One region of the Enterobacter cloacae complex sp. 394I7 genome, then DNA from elsewhere that is predicted to be linked to it. Evidence: predicted binding sites of a transcription regulator. Region 1 holds the regulator's gene; each other region holds the start of a gene.
The links. Region 1 encodes LexA, which represses DNA repair genes until DNA is damaged. Its sites were predicted from a motif close to TNCTGTATGTACATACAGNA; they were not measured.
Positions count from the first base shown of each region.

Region 1 (7,130 bases):
GTACGGTCGAATCCACCGAGTACGGCACGTTGCGCATCATGTCGAGATAGCAATCCAGCTGCTCCGTAAGCTGTTCACGGGTCAGTGAACGCTGACGAGAGGCCAGAAGCGCCGTACAGCACAGGTTCATGGCGTTTGCCGCACCGGCGTTGTTAATGCGCACCATCAGTTCAGAGGCGATGCTGTTGACCGTAGGCGTCAGCCAGGCCGGGCGAATCGCTTCGATAGGATCGATAGACTCGCGCCACTCCGGAACATGGTTGTTCAGGTAGGTCATCAGCGGCATCGGCTCGCCAAAGTTGACGTAGCCCTGGCCAAGGTTGCGTAACTTGCTCAGGCCGCGCAGCATCTGCGGCAGGCTCTCTTTCTCTTTGGTCGCACCGCGCAGCTCTTTGGCGTAAGTGCCCACTTCCATCACGTGTTCGTAGCCAATGTAGATGGGTACCAGGGTGATCGGGCGGGTTCCCCCGCGCAGCATCGCCTGAATGGTCATCGACAGCGTGCCGGTTTTAGGATCGAGCAGACGACCGGTACGGGAGCGACCACCTTCCACGAAGTATTCAACGGAATAACCGCGGCTGAACAGCTCGCCAAGATATTCACGGAATACGGTGGAGTAGAGCTTGTTGCCCTTAAAGGTACGACGGATAAAGAACGCCCCCAGGCGGCGGAAAATCGGGCCGGCTGGCCAGAAGTTCAGGTTAATGCCGGCAGCGATGTGCGGCGGTACCAGACCCTGGTGATAGAGCACATAGGAGAGGAGCAGATAGTCCATGTGGCTGCGGTGGCAGGGGACATAGACAATCTCATGGCCATCATGGGCCAGCTGGCGTACGCGCTCGGCGTTATGAACGTTGATGCCCTGATAGAGGCGGTTCCACGTAAAGCCCAGAATACGATCGGAAAGACGAATCATCTCGTAAGAGAAGTTCGCGGCAATCTCCTCCATCAGTGCAATAGCGTTCTGCTGTGCTTTCTCATGGGAAATCTTTTTGCTGCGCGCTTCGTCTTCAACGGCCCTGGCAATCGCTTTGGAGGCCAGCAGCTTGTTGAACAGGTCCTGACGTGCAGGAAGACGTGGACCGACGGCAGCCAGACGCTGACGGGCGAAGTGCATACGCGCCACGCGCGCCAGTTTCTGCGCGATAATCTTGTCGGTGCCGTGTTCGTCCGCCATACGGCGCAGCGAAACGGACGGGGAGAAACGCACGAAGCTGTCACGTCCCAGCCAGGAGACCGCGAAGAATTTCTGAATGCCGTTAAGCATGCGCAGCGGTGGGTTCTCTTCACCTTTCTCTCTGCCCGGGCGGCGACCAAACATCACCGATACCGGCACCATCTGCACATCCAGACCCGGATTGCTGCGGTGCAGGTCGAGATAGTCGTGGAAAAGCTTGATGGACTCTTCCTTTGGCGTGTAATAGGTAAACACGCGCGGCCCGCCGTGAATGAACACATAGCGCGGCAGCAGAGTGCCGTCGACTTCGAGGGGTTCAAGCGGGTCAGGTAAATCATGCGCCAGACACTGGGCGCGAAGCGTCAGTAGGTCTGCCTTCGAGTTATAAGGCAAAACGTACATAATTGGGCGTGACGTATCGAGCCCCAATTCCAGCGCGGGTTCCGCTGGGATAGACTTGCTTTTTACCAGGACGCTTAATGGTAAATTAAGTAATTTGTAGTAAATTCGTGGCCAGCCGGACATAAACGATGTAAAGCCTCTGGTTAATAATGCAATTGCGGCGCAAGGATAACAGAAAGCGCGCAAAATTTCTGTTGTTACCCGTCATACTTCAGGCAGCAGCGAAACACGCTGCGCCTACTGTTACTGACGCTATTTTAATTAAAAGGTTCTTTTAATGGCCAATAATACCACTGGGTTAACCCGAATCATCAAAGCCGCCGGCTATTCATGGAAAGGTTTCCGTGCCGCGTGGGTCAATGAAGCCGCATTTCGCCAGGAGGGCGTCGCCGCTATCATCGCGGTGATTATCGCCTGTTTCCTTGATGTTGATGCGATTACCCGCGTTTTGTTGATCGGCTCCGTGCTGTTGGTGATGATAGTGGAAATTCTCAATAGCGCTATTGAGGCCGTGGTGGACCGTATCGGTTCTGATTTCCATGAGCTCTCCGGCCGGGCGAAAGACATGGGGTCTGCTGCCGTATTGCTGGCGATTATCACTGCGGTCATCACCTGGGTCACGCTGCTTTGGTCACATTTCCGATAAGCCTCGAGAAATAATTAAGTCCCTGGTTTTTTGTGCAGTTTTTGGTTCCAAAATCGCCTTTGACTGTATATACTCACAGCATAACTGTATATACACCCAGGGGGCGGAATGAAAGCGTTAACGACCAGGCAGCAAGAGGTGTTTGATCTCATCCGGGATCATATCGGCCAGACGGGTATGCCACCCACGCGTGCGGAGATCGCTCAGCGTCTGGGTTTCCGTTCTCCGAATGCTGCCGAAGAACACCTGAAAGCGCTGGCGCGTAAAGGCGTCATTGAGATTGTATCGGGCGCTTCGCGTGGCATCCGTCTGCTGGTGGAAGAAGAGACAGGCATTCCGCTGGTGGGCCGTGTCGCGGCAGGTGAACCTTTGCTGGCACAACAGCATATTGAAGGTCACTACCAGGTTGACCCGGGCATGTTTAAACCGAGCGCAGATTTCCTGCTGCGCGTCAGCGGCATGTCGATGAAAGATATCGGTATTCTGGACGGCGATCTGCTCGCAGTTCATAAAACCCAGGACGTGCGCAACGGGCAAGTTGTGGTCGCGCGTATTGACGATGAAGTTACCGTTAAGCGTCTGAAAAAGCAGGGTAACACCGTCCAGTTACTGCCTGAAAACAACGAGTTCTCCCCGATTGTGGTGGATCTCCGCGAACATAACTTCTCTATTGAAGGGCTGGCTGTTGGGGTTATCCGCAACGGTGAATGGCTGTAATCATGTCATAACAGGCTACGGACCTGCCGTAGCCTGATTCAATCTCCACTGCCGGTATTTTTCATGTCACTGCTGACGACATCAGATAAGGCATTGTGGCGTCTTGCACTGCCAATGATTTTTTCCAATATCACCGTCCCTCTGCTGGGACTGGTAGACACGGCTGTTATTGGTCATCTGGATTCCCCCGTTTATCTGGGCGGCGTCGCGATCGGCGCGACGGCAACCAGCTTCCTTTTTATGCTGCTGCTCTTTTTGCGCATGAGTACCACCGGGCTTACGGCTCAGGCGTATGGCGCAAAAGATCCGTTGCGTCTGGCGCGTGCGCTGGTACAACCCTTGATCCTTGCCCTGGGCGCGGGTGCGCTGATCGTGGTGTTGCGCACGCCACTGTTTGATCTGGCGCTGCATGTCGTTGGCGGGAGCGAGGCGGTACTTGAGCAGGCGCGACGCTTCCTTGAAATTCGCTGGCTCAGCGCGCCCGCATCACTGGCGAACCTGGTCCTGCTTGGCTGGTTACTCGGCGTGCAGTATGCCCGTGCGCCAGTCATTCTGCTGGTGGCAGGTAATCTTCTCAACATCGTGCTTGATGTCTGGCTGGTGATGGGTCTGCATATGAACGTGCAGGGCGCCGCGCTGGCGACGGCAATTGCAGAATACGGTACCTTTTTCATCGGCCTGTGGATGGTCTGGCGCGTGCTGGCCCTGCGCGGTATCTCGCTTACGGTGCTCAAAACCGCGTGGCGCGGTAATATCCGCACGCTGCTGGCGCTTAACCGCGACATTATGCTGCGCTCGTTACTGCTTCAGCTCTGCTTTGGCGCGCTGACGGTCTTCGGGGCGCGACTTGGGCCGGAGATCGTCGCGGTTAATGCGGTCCTGATGACGCTGCTGACCTTTACCGCGTATGCGCTGGATGGCTTTGCCTATGCCGTTGAAGCCCATTCCGGGCAAGCGTATGGCGCACGCGAAAGCGGCCAGCTCCGCGAGGTGTGGCGGGCCGCCTGTCGTCAGTCAGGCCTGGTGGCGCTGGTGTTTGCACTCATTTACGCCTGTCTGGGTGAACAGATCGTTGCCTTACTCACCTCCCTCCCATCGCTGCGCGAACTGGCGAGTCACTATCTCTTCTGGCAGGCAATCTTACCGGTGGTGGGCGTGTGGTGTTATCTGCTGGACGGCATGTTTATTGGCGCGACGCGAGGTGCGGAGATGCGCAATAGCATGGCGGTCGCTGCGGCGGGATTTGGTCTGACGTTGCTGACGCTGCCGTATCTGGGCAACCACGGTTTGTGGCTGGCTCTGGCGGTTTTCCTCGCGTTACGTGGTCTATCGCTGGCCTTTATCTGGCATCGTCACTGGCGAAATAACACCTGGCTGCCTTCCCGCCACGATATATCGTGACGGTTAAAGATTCCGAATATAAAAACAACTGCCGGATCCTTAACTACAATAATAATCACGTCCAGCAGAAAAGAACGAAGCGGACGAAACCTACAGACGCTTAACACGAGGACACGATTATGAATAAAGACGAAATCGGCGGCAACTGGAAGCAGTTCAAAGGTAAAGCGAAAGAACAGTGGGGTAAGCTGACGGATGATGATATGACCATCATCGAAGGTAAACGCGATCAGCTGGTGGGTAAAATTCAGGAACGTTACGGCTACGAGAAAGATCGTGCTGAAAACGAAGTGAAAGACTGGGAAACCCGTAACGATTATCGCTGGTAATCCTTTACTCCCCCTGAGGGCGGCTTCGGGCCGCCTTTTCTTTTGCCGTTAACGCGGCTTTTTCTTCACCAGTACCGAATGGTCGTGCTGGCACTCATCCTGGTGACGACAGGCTTCTACCTCTACGCAGGCTGAACACAGGCCGTGCGCTTCAATCACGTTATGACGCAACGCAAAGCCCATTTTGGCTGCCAGCGTATGCATAATATCTTCAACGCCTTCCGCACCTTCTTCCTTCACGCTGCCGCAGCGATCGCAGATAAACATGGCCGACGTATGGGTTGGCTGATCGAACAGATGGCACAGCACATAGCTGTTTGTCGATTCAACTTTATGCACAAAGCCCTGTTCCAGCAGGAAATCCAGCGCGCGGTACACCGTTGGCGGTTTAGCCTGTGGCTCGCTTTCGCGCAGCAGATCAAGCAGATCGTACGCGCTGATCGCGCCCTGCTGCAGGCTCATCAAACGTAATACTTCAAGGCGCTGCGGAGTCAGGCGCACATTGCGTTGCACGCACAGCTTTTCTGCCTGCGCTAACAGCTCTTTTGTGGACTTATCCATTTAGCACCCCGGATGTTATAGGCTGGAAAACCCCCACTTTATCATGTTCTGCTAAAAACACCGAGATCCGCCAGGCTGTGCTATACCTGACGCAACGCAATCCGGGGAATAAACGATGAAAAGACCTGACTGTATTCGACACTGGCGCGACATAGAAGGCGCAGATGACTCAACCTATCCCGACAGTAGTGAACGTTTTTCCATTGGCGCACCGCTGGCGCGTAAGCTCGGTCTTGGACGCATTGGTATACACCATGAGCGTTTACCGCCAGGCCGACGGACCTCTTATCCACATGCTGAAAGCGACGAAGAAGAGTTTATCTACGTGCTTGAAGGCTACCCTGAAGCCTGGATTAACGGATATTTATGGAAACTTGAACCTGGCGACAGCGTGGGCTTTCCCGCCGGAACCGGGGTCTGTCATACCTTCATCAACAACACCGGCGAAGAGGTACGGCTTCTGGTGGTCGGTGAGGCCAACAAGAAGCATAACCGTATCTATTACCCGCTTAATCCGGAGTACGCCGCCACGCGCGAAGATCGCTGGGTAGACCACCCTCCTCAGTTTTTCGGACCGCACGATGGAAAACCTGGGAAAAAATAATTTCCTCTTCTATAAATATTGAGGGCCGTCACAAATAACAACAGGCCTGGCGGGAATTTAACTTAAGGAAATAGCGGGTCTTTTTGCACTTATTCACAGCAATAGTTCGTTCCTGTTTGGGAGATAACAGACAGGGGTTATTTAATAACAGACTATAAGACGAGCATACTGTGAAAAAACATTTTAAATTTTCGGTGGTTAGCATCGCTGTCTCCTTGTTTATGGCAAATCAGGCGGGAGCAGCCAATACCTGGACAGAATCACGTAGCGACGCCATGGGGGGCACGGGTGTCGCGGCCGGAAACTATGGCAGCGGGGCGTTAATCAACCCTGCGCTACTGGCGAAGGCGAAACCGGACGACGATGTGACGGTCATTTTACCGTCCGCTGGCGTGCAGGTGACCGATGAAGACAATCTTCAGGATGAGATTGATACCATCAACGATAAAATCAACCATTACAAAGACGTGGTTGATAACCTTACACCGATTGAGATCATTACCAACCCGTTAGGTTCCATCAACCAGTTCCAGGGCGCGGCGAAAGATCTCGCCGATGAGCTGGATTATCTCAAGGGCAAAACGGCACGCGCCACGGCGGGTGCGGGGATAGCCGTCAGTATTCCTAACGATGTCCTTTCCGTGGCCTTTATGGCTAAAGGCTATGCCCACGGACGCGTCAGTTCTTCTATTGATCAGCAAGATATTGATTACCTGCGCGGTATTCAACGCAGCGATGCGGTGGCTGCCGGCGTTGCACTGGACGCTGCACTGAACGGCACCGATCAAATCACGAAAAACCTCAACTCAACGGCGTCTGGCCGGGCGGCAATTGTCTCCGACTATGGTATCGCGGTGGCGCGTCAGTTCGAGCTTGGCGGTGTTCCGGTGTCTGTTGGCGTGACTCCAAAACTGCAAAAGACCTGGGTCTATAACTACACCACCTCCATTTACGATTATGACAGCAACAAGTGGAACGACAGTCGCTACCGTACTGACGACACCGGCTTTAACGTTGATGCCGGTATCGCGGCCGATTTTGGTGAGCACTGGACGGTCGGCGTGAGCGGGCAAAACCTGATGTCACGCGATATCGACACCAAAGACATTCGCATCCGCAACGGGCGCACGGGGGAGGTGGTGAGCTATAAAGACACCTACCAGATCCGCCCTCTGGTTACCGCGGGTGCCGCCTGGCATAACGATCTGGTGACGTTAACCGCCGATGGCGATCTGACGGAAACCAAAGGCTTCAAAAGCGAAGACACTTCTCAGTATGTTGGCGTAGGCGCCG
Region 1 covers NZ_JBXWCR010000009.1:64,348-71,477, reverse strand. The annotation lists gene plsB (glycerol-3-phosphate 1-O-acyltransferase PlsB) at 1-1,702, opposite strand, end outside; gene AC2FAP_RS21310 (diacylglycerol kinase) at 1,857-2,225, shown strand; gene lexA (transcriptional repressor LexA) at 2,334-2,942, shown strand; gene dinF (MATE family efflux transporter DinF) at 3,006-4,343, shown strand; gene AC2FAP_RS21295 (CsbD family protein) at 4,463-4,672, shown strand; gene zur (zinc uptake transcriptional repressor Zur) at 4,721-5,233, opposite strand; gene AC2FAP_RS21285 (cupin domain-containing protein) at 5,349-5,837, shown strand; gene AC2FAP_RS21280 (conjugal transfer protein TraF) at 6,059-7,130, shown strand, end outside.

Region 2 (7,130 bases), on a different contig from region 1:
CGCCACAGGATGCCTTTATCGAACGCTGCCAGCGACTGTCACAAGGTAAGCGGGTGATGGTTGATGCCGATTCCGCGCCGGTCGCCCTGCGCTTTGCCATTGAGCCCGAGGGCGAAATAGTCTGGCGAACCGATCCCATCACTCTGATGAAAGCCACTAAAAACCCGGTCGAACTTGCCGGGTACCGCGAGTGTCATCACCAGGACGGTGCTGCCTGGGTGAATTTCCTGGCCTGGCTAAGCCGTGAAGTCCCCCTGCGTGAGGCGGCGGGAAAACCGCTGACGGAGCTGGAAGCGCAGGCGCAGCAGCTTGCATTCCGTAAACAGCAGCCTGGATTTATTGAGCAAAGTTTTGCCACCATCTCCGCCTCCTCCAGTAATGCGGCGATGTGCCACTATCACTCAAGCGAAGCCAGCAATAAGCCCATCGGTCATCATCATTTTTACCTTAATGATTCCGGCGGTCAGTACCATAACGGCACCACTGACGCCACGCGTACGCTGGCATGGGGTAGCGTGCCGCCACAGCAGAAGTTGCACTATACCGCCGTACTGAGAGGGTTTCTGTCGTTGATAACCTTACCGTTCCCCTCCGGCAGCCAGGGCCATCAGCTCGATGCCTTCGCGCGTCGTCCGCTGTGGGAAATGGGGCTGGATTACGATCACGGGACAGGGCATGGGGTAGGACATCAGTTGCTTATTCATGAGAACCCGCATCGTCTCGCCAAAAAGGTTAACCCGTGGCCCCTGGTGGCCGGCACCATCATGACTATCGAGCCTGGATATTATCTGGCGGACAGCCATGGGATCCGCATTGAAAACCAGGTGGAGATTGTCGAAAGCCGTCCGGGATTCTGCACGTTTTCCTCACTGACGCTGATCCCGATCGACCTGAGCCAGGTCGAGTTACAGCTGTTGAACGAACAGGAAAAACAGTGGCTGGATGAGTATCATCAGCAGGTGCGTGATGCCCTGTTACCGTTGGTCGACAGCGACGCGCGGCAATGGTTGCTTGAGGCGACGATGCCGGTTGGGGTTAACCACTAGAAATATCAGGTGGATGCCGGGCGGCGGTTTCGCCTGACCCGGCTGTAAGCCCGTCGCATCGGACCTTTTCAGAACGCAGAAAAGCAAAAAGCCTGCTATAAAAGCAGGCTTTTTAAATTTGGCTCCTCTGACTGGACTCGAACCAGTGACATACGGATTAACAGTCCGCCGTTCTACCGACTGAACTACAGAGGAATCGTGTGAACGGGGCGCATATTATCGATGCTCCCCGATGATGTCAAAGGCAGAATGCATATTTCTGACTGTTTGCCGAATTATTCTCCACTTCGCGCATTTGTCAGGCATTCTGTTGATTCTGTGGTCGTTGGTTCCTGTTTTATTCGCGGGTATTTCCAGAGCCAGCGCCCACTGACCATACGCCAGTAGAACAACGCCCCACGCACCGCCCAGTCAAGGAACATCCCCAGCCAGACGCCGACTACCCCCATGCCAAGCATGACCCCGAGCGTGTAACCCACCACCACACGGCAACCCCACATGCCGAGCATCGACACCCACATCGCGAAGCGTGCATCGCGTGCCCCTTTCAGCCCGGCAGGCAGAACCCATGAAGCCGCCCAGATGGGCATAAAGGCCGCGTTCAGCCAGATCAGGATCTTAACGACCTCTTTGACATCATCTTCGTGGGTATAAAAAGAGGCCATAAGCCCGGCAAAGGGGGCGCTTCCCCAGGCGATCAGCGTCAGGCCAATGGTTGACAGCCAGAAGACGTGCCGCAACTGCCGTTCCGCCTGCCCTATCTGCCCTTTTCCCAGCCGTTTACCGGTGATGATGGTCGACGCCGAACCGAGGGCGTTGCCCGGCAGGTTTATCAGGGAGGCGATGGAGAAGGCGATAAAGTTACCGGCGATAACGTCAGTCCCCATCCCGGCGACAAACATTTGCGTCAGCAGCTTGCCCCCGTTAAACAACACGGATTCAATACTGGCGGGAATACCAATTCCCATCACTTCCCAGATAATGGCGAAGTTAAAGGGGCGGAAATAGCTCTTCAGCGTAAGGCGCAGTGACGGCGTGATCCCCGCCATCAGCACCCCGAGAATGGCGGCCGCACCGATATAACGTGAAATCGTTAACCCCAGCCCGGCACCCACGAACCCGAGCCCGTCCCAGGAAAACACGCCGTAGATCAGCACACTGCTGATAATGATATTCAGGATGTTCATCCCGCCGTTTATCAGCAACGGAATTTTGGTGTTGCCCGCCCCGCGCAGCGCGCCGCTGCCAATCAGCGCGATGGCTGCAGCCGGATAACTCAGGACCGTCATTTCCAGGTAGGTCAGCGCCAGGTCTTTAACTTCATTTGTGGCCTCACCGGCGACAAAATCGATAATTTCCCTGCCGAAATAGTGGATCACCGCCGCCAGCACGATCGAGAAAATGGTCATGATCATCAGCGACTGTCGGGCAGCCTCGCGCGCACGTTTAGGATCGAGCTTACCGAGGCTAAAGGCGACGACAACCGTCGTCCCGAGGTCAATGGCGGCAAAAAAAGAAATAACCACCATGTTAAAGCTGTCCGCCAGCCCGACACCGGCCATCGCCTCTTTACCCAGCCAGCTGACCAGGAAGGTACTCAGCACCCCCATCAACAGAACGCAGGTATTTTCCAGGAAAATAGGCACGGCAAGGGGGGTGATTTCACGCCAGAACAGAACACGATAGCTTTTACGCTTTGCATACCATGGCGTGCGCATAATCGCCTGGCGTAGGGGGGCAGTGACGTTCAAAATGGACCTTAACGAGAAAGTTGAAACTCCATTTCAAATGATGGGGGAGAAATGCTAAACCTGCAAAGTATTTTCCATAAAAAGATGTGTGGATTTACAACAAACTGTCGACAGAATCATCAATCGATCGCTAATCGCTAAGATCAGGTTTGACAAAACTTTTTTCGCCGCTAAGATAAGCCTCCACAACGATTCCTCTGTAGTTCAGTCGGTAGAACGGCGGACTGTTAATCCGTATGTCACTGGTTCGAGTCCAGTCAGAGGAGCCAAATTTAAAAAGCCTGCTTTTATAGCAGGCTTTTTGCTTTGCTGGTGAGGGAAAATGAACGCTCTGTTTGTCTACGGCACGCTACGCCCGGGTCACGCGAATGCACATATTCTTGAAAACATCGGTGGCGAATGGCAGGCCGGTTTTGTCACCGGGACGTTTTACGAACGTGGCTGGGGCGCGGCGGCAGATTTTCCGGGGATAGTGCTGCATCCGGACGGCCCACGCGTGGAGGGCTTTCTGTTTATCTCTGATAGCCTGAGTGCACACTGGCCAATGCTGGACGAATTTGAAGACGGCTACGATCGGGTTGAGGTCAATGTGACCACGCCGCATGGAAAACAGGTCAACGCCTGGATTTATCAGCTACAGCCGCGTACTGCGTAATAAAAAAGGCTCTCTGTCACCAGAGAGCCTTTTTTGTATTCATCGGCGATTACTCGCTTTTGGCTTCACCGTTTTTGATTTCGCCCATTACTTTCAGTTTCTTGGAGATATCACGGCGTTCTTTAGACAGCTCAGCGTTTTTGATGATGTAGTCATCAACGCGGTCTTCGTAGTCGCTCTTCATGCTGGCGATGATGCCCTGAATAGCCTCAACGCTCATGCCTGGCTTGATGTAGTCGCTCAGGTTATCGAGCAGCAGGACACGTTTCTGGTTGTCACGGATCTTCTTCTCAACGTCCTGGATTTCACGCTGCAGTTTGTTTTTGCGGCGGAACAGGCGGACGAATTCCAGAACATCCTGGAACGAAGGCTTGGTAGTTTCCATTTTTACACCCCTGATAATGTGAGATTCGGATTCGTTAAAGCAACCGTTGTAACAATAACCTTACTGACAGCGGCTGCGAATGACAATGAGTATATCGTTTAAAGCTATCATAACCCCAATTGATGCTGAATCGAAGCAGCAGGCGTCACATATGGAGATAGCTGCTCTTTATTTGCGCAGCGCCCGGCAAATGAGATGCGACAGTAGCTCCAGCTGCCGCGCCAGCTCCATACTCAGCCAGACATAACCATGAATAGGCGTTTCCGCAACGTTATCGCTCTGACGCTCATTCATTAACTGCTTCAGCTCCGCAACGATCTCATTCAGACGTTCACTGTTCGCCAGGATGGGCTGCGGGTTACCTTCATAAAGCGCGTGGGCGATGGTCAACAGCGTTTGCTGCGTCATCTGCTGCGTCTCTTTTAAGGTATGGGCGTTGAGCATTAAAAGGTGGCTGGGACGAGAAGCCCAGTGCGCGTTGATTTGCAACTCAAGCATGCATACCAGATTGCGGCTTACCGTCTGAATGGCTTCGAAAATGGATTTCTGGATATGGGTTTCTTTGCTGGCCGGGGTAATCAGCCCGCGCATCCTGACCACATCGTTGAGGATCGTTTGCAGGTGTTTTTCCAGCCGGGGACGTTCAACCAGGTTAGGGGAAAATCCGGCCTGATAGACACGGTTGAATGCGGTGACATAGTTAGCCATCTGAATACGCCAGTGCAGAAAAGCACGCTGTGGCCAGATGCCGGTAAAGAGCATAGCCAGCAGTGAGCCGAGGATAACGTCCCCGCTTCGCCACAGGGCAGTCGTCATATCCCCCGCCGGTGCACCGACCACCACCGACAGCGTGATACCAATCAGCAGCGCCTGATAGGGCCTTTTGCCTAAAGCCAGCCAGCCGCAAAGGAACATCGCGGCACCGCACCAGATCAACATAACCGGAAACGAGATAAGCTCAAGCTTCAGCGCGATAAGCCCCAGGGCAGAGCCTAAAACGGTACCGCCAATGCGCTCGAAGGCGCGTGGAACAACGTTCCCCCAGAACGAAATAGGCCCCATCACGACCACCAGCGTGATAAGCGGCCATGTTCCCTCAGGAACATCCAGCAAACGAACCAGCACAAACGTCAACACAAAGGCCAGCGCGATACGGCACCCATGTACCACGCGGTAGTGTTTGTACAGACGAATTTCAAAAGGGGTTAATGATTTGTCGGGACGCACACCCGCTCTCCAGCTACAGGGCAAATCACAATTGTACTGTGTTTTCAGCCGGGCGGATCACACCCGGCTGAAAAACCCTGTAATAACCAGGCTTAACCGGCTTTGTGCTCTACACCAATATACATTTCGATGTCCCAGTAACCGTCCGCGTTACCATCATTAAGGTAGCGCTCGAAGCAGGGTTTAGGGGCCATCTGGTAGCTGTTGTCCTGCAAGAGGGAATTAAAGAACTGGTTCCATGGGGTCGCGAAGTCATGGTTTTCAACGCGCGCCGTCGCCACCGCATACTCTCCAGCGGCGATTTCCGTCATCATGACGCCTTCGCTGTTTTCAGGAATGACAAAATCGTCCGGTACCGTTACGGCCGTGTCACAGCGCAATTTTTCTGCCGGGACCTCGTCCGGATTATCGTAGTAAACCGCAACCCACTCCAGCGGCTGAATGTGACGTCCATCCACCCACATGACTAACTGTTCGAAGCCCTGTTTTACCGTTTTGTCCCACGGCCCGACCAGATGAAAGCCGGCGATTTTACGTTTCTGTTGCTGCTTGATGCTGTAGTCCATGCTGCCTCCTTTTATTACTGTATATTTATACACTATAAAGCAGGTTTTAACTGTTCAGCAAACGAGGAGTGTTTATTATGTGAGCAGACTCGCAACCGCGCCAGTCTGCTCATGAGCTTTAACGCAGGCCGTTACAGCGTGTGATGCAGATAATCGCTCAGACGGGAGAAGAGGCCGCCTTTATTCACCGCTTCGAGCGTCACCAGCGGCCAGTGCGCCACGACTTTGTCACGATCGTAAAGCTGGATTTCCCCTACCCGCTGATGAGCCGCAATCGGCGCTTCCAGCTCTTTTTTATCCAGCACGTACTTGGCTTTGATGTTAGGAACTTCTGTTTTAGGCAAGGCCAGCCAGAAATCCTGGTCGGTGCCCAGTTCCACCTGCTCTTTATCGCCGTACCAGATACGCTCTGTTCCCACTTTTTTGCCGTTATGCAGGATCTGCACCGTATCAAAGTTCTGCTGCCCCCAGTGCAGCAGCTTCCGGGCCTGTTCCTCACGCCCTTTCGGGCTGTCAGCGCCCATCACCACCGCGATTAAACGACGCTGACCGTCAACCGCTGACGCAATCAGGTTAAAGCCCGCTCCCGACGTGTGCCCCGTTTTCAGGCCATCAACGTTCATGGTTTTATCCCACAGCAGGCCGTTACGGTTTTGCTGGGTGATCCCGTTCCAGGTAAGGCTCTTTTCGCTGTACATATGGTAGAACTCTGGCTCGCCGTGAATGATAGCCCGGGAGAGCACGGCCAGGTCATAGGCAGAGCTGTGCTGGCCCGGCGCGTCCAGACCGTGGACGGTTTCAAAGTGGGTATCGCGCAGGTTCAGCTTTTGTACATAGTCGTTCATCATCTTCACAAACTGCGGCTGACCACCCGCTACGTGATCCGCCAGCGCCACGCAGGCGTCGTTACCGGAATCCACAATCAGTCCACGGCTCAGGTCACGCACCGAGACGCGATCGCCCTCTTTCAGGAACATCAGCGACGATCCTTCAAACACCGGGTTCCCTTTTGCCCACGCGTCGCGGCCAACGGTAACGATGTCATCCGGGGTAATGCGGTGGCTGTCGATGGCCCGATCGACAACGTAGCCCGTCATCAGCTTGGTCAGGCTCGCCGGATTACGTTGTTGATGTTCGTTGCCCGCCGTTAAGATCTGACCAGTCGTGTAATCCATTAGCACCCAGGAGCCCGCCTGAATGGCCGGAGGCTGCGGCGAAAAATCCAGCGGATCGGCCGCGAAGGCAGAAGAGACACTCGAAGCGAGTAAAGAAACAGCAATAAACAGACGGCGTTTCAACGGTATATCCTCAGGTCATTAAAAATCGATGACCTTTTTACGGGAGTTCTGTTGTCGTTACCTGGCTTAATTGCAAAAAAATGTGACAGAAAGCAGATTTTACGCTGAAGCGGCCTCGCAAATTTGCACGGTGATGGCGCTTTTTATTCGGACTGACCTGCACGATCGTTTACCATAGAGACGTCATTTTTTAACAGGATGG
Region 2 covers NZ_JBXWCR010000001.1:1,918,834-1,925,963, forward strand. The annotation lists gene AC2FAP_RS09360 (aminopeptidase P family protein) at 1-1,046, shown strand, start outside; tRNA gene AC2FAP_RS09365 (tRNA-Asn) at 1,166-1,241, opposite strand; gene emmdR (multidrug efflux MATE transporter EmmdR) at 1,322-2,800, opposite strand; tRNA gene AC2FAP_RS09375 (tRNA-Asn) at 2,991-3,066, shown strand; gene AC2FAP_RS09380 (gamma-glutamylcyclotransferase family protein) at 3,120-3,452, shown strand; gene AC2FAP_RS09385 (DUF496 family protein) at 3,502-3,837, opposite strand; gene AC2FAP_RS09390 (FUSC family protein) at 4,006-5,064, opposite strand; gene sbmC (DNA gyrase inhibitor SbmC) at 5,157-5,630, opposite strand; gene dacD (serine-type D-Ala-D-Ala carboxypeptidase DacD) at 5,762-6,928, opposite strand; gene sbcB (exodeoxyribonuclease I) at 7,127-7,130, shown strand, end outside.
Region 2: a site for LexA is predicted at 5,646-5,665, ahead of sbmC (DNA gyrase inhibitor SbmC). Genes of this name have one in related genera too.

Region 3 (7,130 bases), on a different contig from region 1:
ACCCTACAACACACAGCAGTGCTTCCCTTCGCAGATCCTGAATGTTATATCCGTGAAGCAGGTTTATTTAATTATAACAGCCCACCCTCAAAAAGATATGTTTTAGCATGATTGATTCCACATTTTTTTAACCTAAACTTTCTGTTTTATGCGTGCTGAAATTTAAGATAAGTCGCGTTTAACTTTTGCGGAGAAATAATTTTTATATTCATCAGATTAATATTTATGCCCTCATCCTGGGGGGCGGTTATTGAGGCCCATGCCTGGCGCAGGTATAGTACAGGCTCAGATGTAGCGGGAGGATGTCCATGAACCCTGACGACAAATCACTTTTTCTTGACGCCATGGAGGGTATCCAGCCCCTGAAGCGCTGCACGGATATTCACTGGCAGCCGAGCCGCAACACGCGAACGCGTCAGGAGATTGATACCGAGCAACTGGATAACTTCCTGACCCTGGGCTTCCTGGAACTGCTGCCCCTGGAGGAGCCGCTGGCGTTCAGACGGGAAGGGGTGCAACAGGGCGTTATTGATAAGCTCCGCTCGGGTAAATATTCCCGCCAGGCCAGTTTAAATCTGTTACGCCAGCCCGCCGAGCGTTGCCGGCAGATGCTGTTTTCCTTTATCCGCCAGGCTGGACGCGATGGATTACGTAACCTGGTGATCATTCATGGAAAAGGGCGGGAGCAGAACGCCCATCCCAACGTGGTACGCAGCTATCTGGCGCGCTGGTTAACCGAGTTCGAGGAAGTGCAGGCCTTTTGCGTGGCGCTGCCGCATCACGGCGGCAGCGGAGCATGCTATGTTTCGCTACGAAAGTCTGACGAAGCGAAACAGGAGAACTGGGAACGGCACGCTAAGCGCAGCCGTTAAGCGTTTCTGGCGGGCGAGACGTTCGCCCGCCTGTCACTCAGAAGGTTTCCCAGTTGCTGTCGGTGGCGGTGTTGGCCGTTGCCGGGCGTAACAGCTGTGGGGTTTTCACCGTGGCCGGGCGGGGCGCGGTGGCTTTTTCCTTTCCGTTCAGGCGAAACGCTGCCACAGCCTGGCGCAGTTGTTCCGACTGATCTTCCAGGGCCGCCGCCGCCGTGGCGGATTGCTGTACCAGCGCGGCGTTTTGCTGTGTGACGCTGTCCATCTGCGAAACGGCCAGGCTCACCTGTTCAATGCCGCGGCTCTGTTCATCGGACGCCGACGAAATCTCGCCCATGATATCGGTCACGCGGGTGACGGCCGCGACAATCTCCTTCATGGTTGCGCCCGCTTCGCTGACCTGCTCTGAACCGGTATTCACCCGGCTGACGGAGTTCTCAATCAGCCCTTTGATCTCTTTCGCCGCCTGCGCACTGCGGCTGGCCAGCGTGCGGACTTCACCTGCAACGACCGCAAAGCCACGACCTTGCTCCCCGGCACGCGCGGCTTCCACCGCCGCGTTAAGCGCCAGAATGTTTGTCTGGAAGGCAATGCTGTCAATCACGCCGGTAATGTGCGCAATTTGCTGCGAGCTGTCGGCGATTTCGGTCATGGTACGGACAACGTTATCCACCACGTGACCGCCACGGGCCGCCGTTTCTGAAGCGTTCTTCGCCAGTAGCGTAGCCTGACGGGCGTTGTCGGAGTTCTGTTTAACCGTTGCGGTCAGCTCTTCCATGCTGGCAGCCGTCTCCTCCAGCGAAGCCGCCTGTTGCTCGGTGCGGGCAGACAGATCGTTGCTTCCGGCGGCAATTTCACCTGCGCCTGTGTAAATGGAGTCGGTGCTACCACGCACGGCGCTGACGGTGGTCACCAGCGACTGTTGCATCTCATGCAGACCCGCTGCCAGCTGACCCATCTCATTGCGGCCAGACAGGGCGATATCCTGCGTCAGATCGCCGCCCGCAATGGCGCGAATATGGTTCATAATCATGTGGAGCGGTTTTAACAGCAGGTGTTGTAAACCCTGCCAGATCACCACCAGCACCGCGATCACGGCCAGGAAGATCGCTGCCAGCGTCCATTGCATCTGGGTAAAGCTGCTCTGGTTCTCTTCGGTTGCGGCTTTCAGCAGGGTGTTGTTTTCGGCGCGCCAGCGGTTATAAACCCCTTCCATATCGTCCTGGGCCTGTTGGGCATCCAGATCGCCATAGGCCTGGTAGTTGTCGGCACGCAGATACGCAATGGAGAGACGCATCACTTCATGCATCTGGCTCCATGATTTCTGCATTTCATCGGTTAATGCCGCGTTCTGGCCGTTAACCTGCGGCATTTTCTGCCACTCTTTGTTATAGGCTTCAGCTTTAGCCAGAGAATCAGCCGCGGTGCCAAGCAGTTTGTTGATCGCCGCAAGGGACGCCGGGTCGCGCTGGTTTTTCAGGTAGCGGATCGCCACGCGGGTGACGGTGACGCGCGTTTTGATCAGCGTGTTCACGCTGTCGCTCAGACTCTCCTGCTGGGCATTGAGCACCCCGGAGTTCTGGAAGTTATGGCGGTCGTTGCTGACGGCAGAGTAGAACAACCCTCCCGTGACAACTTGCAACAGACAGAATATGGTGAGAGCAAAGATAATACCGGTAATCACGTGCAGATTTTTCAGCATAGCGGTCGTCCGTTAGAGAAGATGCAGGGTTACACAAATACTATCGTCGTAGAGAAATTAAACTTTAATTTAACTCGCGCTTAACTACGGGGTCTGTTAAGGAACTCGTTGTAAATCCGGATCATTTTTATGAGGAAGGTCGACATGAGCAGCATTGATAAAAGCGGGACGTACGCACTGGGGTCGCGGACGGTTAAACGGCTTGGCTATGGCGCGATGCAGCTTGCCGGGCCGGGCGTGTTTGGTCCTCCAAAGGACAAAAATGCTGCGCTGAATGTGCTCCGCGAAGCGGTGGCTGCTGGGGTGAATCACATTGATACCAGCGATTTTTACGGGCCGCATATCACCAACCAGCTGATCCGCGAGGCGCTTCATCCGTACCGCGACGATCTGACGCTCGTCACCAAGATCGGTGCCCGTCGCGGCAGTGATGCCTCCTGGCTGCCGGCCTTCTCCGCGCAGGAACTGACGCAGGCGGTACATGACAATCTGCGTAATCTGCAGCTGGATGTGCTGGATGTGGTTAATCTGCGCATCATGTTCAGCGCACACGGTCCAGCAGAAGGCTCAATTGCTGAACCTCTCGCCACGCTGGCCGAGTTACAACAGCAAGGTTTGGTGCGCCATATTGGCCTGAGCAACGTCACGGCCACCCAGGTTGCGGAAGCGCAGAAGATGGTGCAGGTGGTGTGTGTGCAGAACATGTACAACATCGTGAACCGTGGCGATGATGCGCTGGTGGATTCGCTGGCGCAGCAGGGGATTGCGTATGTACCGTTCTTCCCGCTGGGCGGTTTTACACCCCTGCAATCATCCGGGCTGCAGGCGGTCGCTGATTCGCTGGGCGTAACGGCAATGCAGGTCGCGCTGGCGTGGTTGCTGCAACGTTCGCCGAACATCCTGCTGATCCCCGGCACCTCCTCCGTGGCGCATCTGCGACAAAATCTTGCGGCGGCGGAGCTGGTGCTCCCGGCTGACGCGCTGGAAACGCTCGATTCGCTGGCGGATTAAGCCAGACAGGCATAAGCCCAAAGCAGTGCTTTGGGCTTTTTTGTCCCTCTTGAAACCTGAATGTCGCTGCCGCAGGCGTTATCTGGCTATTCTTTCGCCGATGCGCAGGATACGGCTGAATTAAATCCGCTCACACTTCAATGCGTTTGGGGTAACCCCCGTAAAGGACCTTGATCCTTGTCCATAATCCGTAATACTGTATTTATATACAGTATCTGGCGAGAAAGGCATTTATGGACACTCTCTTTTCTTATTATCCAAAGCAACCCCTTGAATTACCGTTATTTGTAGAACGCGTAGCGTGTGGTTTTCCAAGCCCGGCGCAGGATTATGTGGAGGATCGTCTCGATCTTAACCGCCTGGCCGTCAGGCATCCCAGCGCGACCTACTTTGTGAAGGTGAGCGGAGACTCGATGATCGGCGTTGGGATCGGCGATGGCGATCTGCTGGTCGTCGATCGTTCGTTAAACGCCGTGCACGGGGATATTGTGGTGGCATCCGTCGCGGGTGAGTTTACGGTCAAAGAGCTGCAGACCCGTCCGATCCTGAGGTTAGTGCCGCATAACGTTCGCTATCAGCCGATCACGTTTCAGTCCGAAGAGGAACTGCAGATCTTCGGTGTTGTCACCCACACACTCAAAACGCATAAACATGTTCGCGCTGGTTGATGTGAACAGCTTTTATGCCTCCTGCGAGACGGTGTTTCGGCCCGATCTGCGGGGCAAACCCGTGGTGGTGGTCTCCAATAACGACGGCTGCATTATTTCGCTGTCGCGGGAGGCAAAGCAGTTCGATATAAAAATGGGCGAGCCGTATTTCAAATTCAAAGAGAAGCGCTTTCCCGCGCGGGTTTACGTCTTTAGCTCGAACTATGCGCTTTACGCCGATCTCAGCAGCCGGGTGATGCAGACGCTGACCGATTTCGCCCCGGCCATAGAGATTTACTCCATTGATGAGGCGTTTGTGAACGTTGCTGGCGTCAGCAACTGCATGGCGCTGGAGGCGTTTGGTCATCATATGCGCACACAGGTGTTTAAAAATACGGGATTAACCGTTGGCGTAGGCATTGCCCCCACGAAAACGCTGGCGAAGCTGGCCAACTATGCGGCAAAGCGGTGGAGGAGCACGGGAGGCGTAGTGGATTTATCGGATCGCGAGCGGCAGCGTAAATTGCTGGCGCGCGTACCGGTAGAGGAGGTGTGGGGCGTCGGGCGGCGCATTACCAAAAAACTTAATGCGATGGGCGTCACCACGGCGCTGGAGCTGGCACAAGCTTCCTCGTGGGTCATTCGCAAACATTTTAACGTTGTCCTGGAGCGCACGGCGCGCGAGCTGCGCGGCGAGCCCTGTCTTGATCTGGAAGAGTTTACGCCCACGAAGCAGCAGATTATCTGTAGCCGCTCGTTTGGACACCGTATTACGCAATACGAGGAGATGCACCAGGCCATTTGCGCCTACGCTGAACGGGCTGCGGAAAAGCTGCGCAGCGAGCATCAATATTGTCGCTTTATCAGCGTGTTTTTGCGTACCAGCCCGCATGCGGACAACGAGGTTTATTACGGCAATCAGGCGTCTGTCACCCTGATGACGCCCACCAATGACTCGCGCGATATCATCCGTGCCGCCACCGATGCGCTGGGGCGCATATGGCTTGACGGCTATCGCTACATGAAAGCGGGGGTGATGCTGGCGGACTTTTTCAGTAGCGGCGTCGCCCAGCTGAATTTATTTGACGATAACCGTTTGCGCGCCAACAGCGCGGCGCTGATGGCGCTGATCGACAGCGTGAATCATTCCGGGAAAGGGAAGATATGGTTTGCCGGGCAGGGGATTGAGAAATCCTGGGCGATGAAGCGCGAGATGTTGTCACCGGCTTATACGACGCGGTACGCGGATTTGCCGGTAGCGAAGTAGACGCCGGTTATTTGGCAAGGGTCGGCAGGATTTGTTCGATCACCTGTATCACGCTTCTGACGCGTTGTGGGATAAAGCGGGCGTCGGGGTAGACGGCATAGAGATACCGGTCAGGTAACCGCCAGGCCGGTAATACCGGCACCAGCGTGCCGGCTTGCAACGCCTTTGCCGCAAGCGGCAGCTGCACGCCGCCAATCCCGATGCCTGACTCCAGCGCCTGTAACAGGGCGTCACTGGTGTTGGCACGAAAAACGGTATGCACTTTCACGTCAATTGTTTCCTCACCGGCGATCAACCGTAGAGGCGCATCCCGCGGGATGCCGCTAAATCGCACATGGGGATGTGCCGCCAGTTCGCTGACGGAGTGTACCGCCTGAAAGCCGGGAGCAGCGAACAGCGCGGTTTCAATCCGCATCAGAAGACGTGCCGCATGCGATTGCGGAGGCTCAGCGCTAAGGCGTAGCGCGACATCCACCCCTTCGCTCACCAGGTCGGCGATGCGGTCATCCAGGGACAACGTCAGGTGCAATGCCGGATGCAGGCGCTGAAGCGCCAGCAGAGGGGGCAAAACGATCTGCCCCAGACCGCTTGGCAACTGAACATGGACGCTGCCCTGAAACTGATGATCGGCAGGATTCAACCGTCTCTCCGCTTCCTGCATGGCATCCAGCAAAAGCTGCATATCACGGCGATAACGTTCACCCTGCTCGGTGAGCTTCATCATTCGCGTTGTCCGATGCAGTAATACCACCCCGAGCTCCTGTTCCAGGGCGGCAATCTGCTGGCTGACGGCAGACTGCTTCATTCCGCTCTGGCGAGCGGCTGCCGAAAAGGAACCCGCTTCTGCGACGCGCAGAAAGGTGGAAATGGCGTTGAGCTTATTGTTCATTTAATGTTTTTTCTTATAAGTGCCATCGAATTCAGGGGATATGTAGGGAAAAAATAATATATCACACTGTGTCTGTCACCCTAACTGGAGAAACACCGTGAATAAGATGCAGCCACAAAACGTCGCGCTGGTCGCTGGCGCCAGCGGGATCGTAGGCAGACAGCTCGTCAAAACGCTCCTGGACAACAAATGGCAGGTGATTGGCCTGAGCCGCCATGCCTTATCCCATCCTGATGCTATTTCGCTGATCAACGTGGATTTACTGGATGCGGAGGATAGCGCCAGGGCTTTGCAAGCCGCTGGCGAGATCACCCATATTTTTTACAGTGCCTGGATGAATGCCGGGAGCTGGACGGAAATGGTTGAACCGAACGTCACGATGTTGCGCAACCTGGTCAGCAATATTGAAAAAACGGCGCCTTTGCAGACGGTAAGCCTGATGCAGGGATACAAAGTGTATGGCGCGCACCTGGGACCGTTCAAAACCCCGGCACGCGAAAGCGATCCGGGCGTACCCGGGGCAGAATTTAACGCCGCTCAGCTCGCGTGGCTCCGTGATTTTCAGCGGGAAAAACGCTGGCACTGGAATGCCATCAGGCCAGGCGTGGTGGGCAGTTCGGTGCCAGGCAATACCATGAACCTTGCGCTGAGCATCGCACTGTATGCGTCCCTGTGTAAGGCTCTGGGTTTACCTCTGCGTTTTCCCGGTTCGGAACAGACCTGGCACAGCATTGTTGATCATACT
Region 3 covers NZ_JBXWCR010000001.1:957,742-964,871, forward strand. The annotation lists gene smrA (DNA endonuclease SmrA) at 309-872, shown strand; gene tcp (methyl-accepting chemotaxis citrate transducer) at 910-2,571, opposite strand; gene AC2FAP_RS04690 (aldo/keto reductase family oxidoreductase) at 2,716-3,582, shown strand; gene umuD (translesion error-prone DNA polymerase V autoproteolytic subunit) at 3,816-4,250, shown strand; gene umuC (translesion error-prone DNA polymerase V subunit UmuC) at 4,234-5,496, shown strand; gene AC2FAP_RS04705 (LysR family transcriptional regulator) at 5,504-6,385, opposite strand; gene AC2FAP_RS04710 (SDR family oxidoreductase) at 6,483-7,130, shown strand, end outside.
Region 3: a site for LexA is predicted at 3,777-3,796, ahead of umuD (translesion error-prone DNA polymerase V autoproteolytic subunit). Genes of this name have one in related genera too.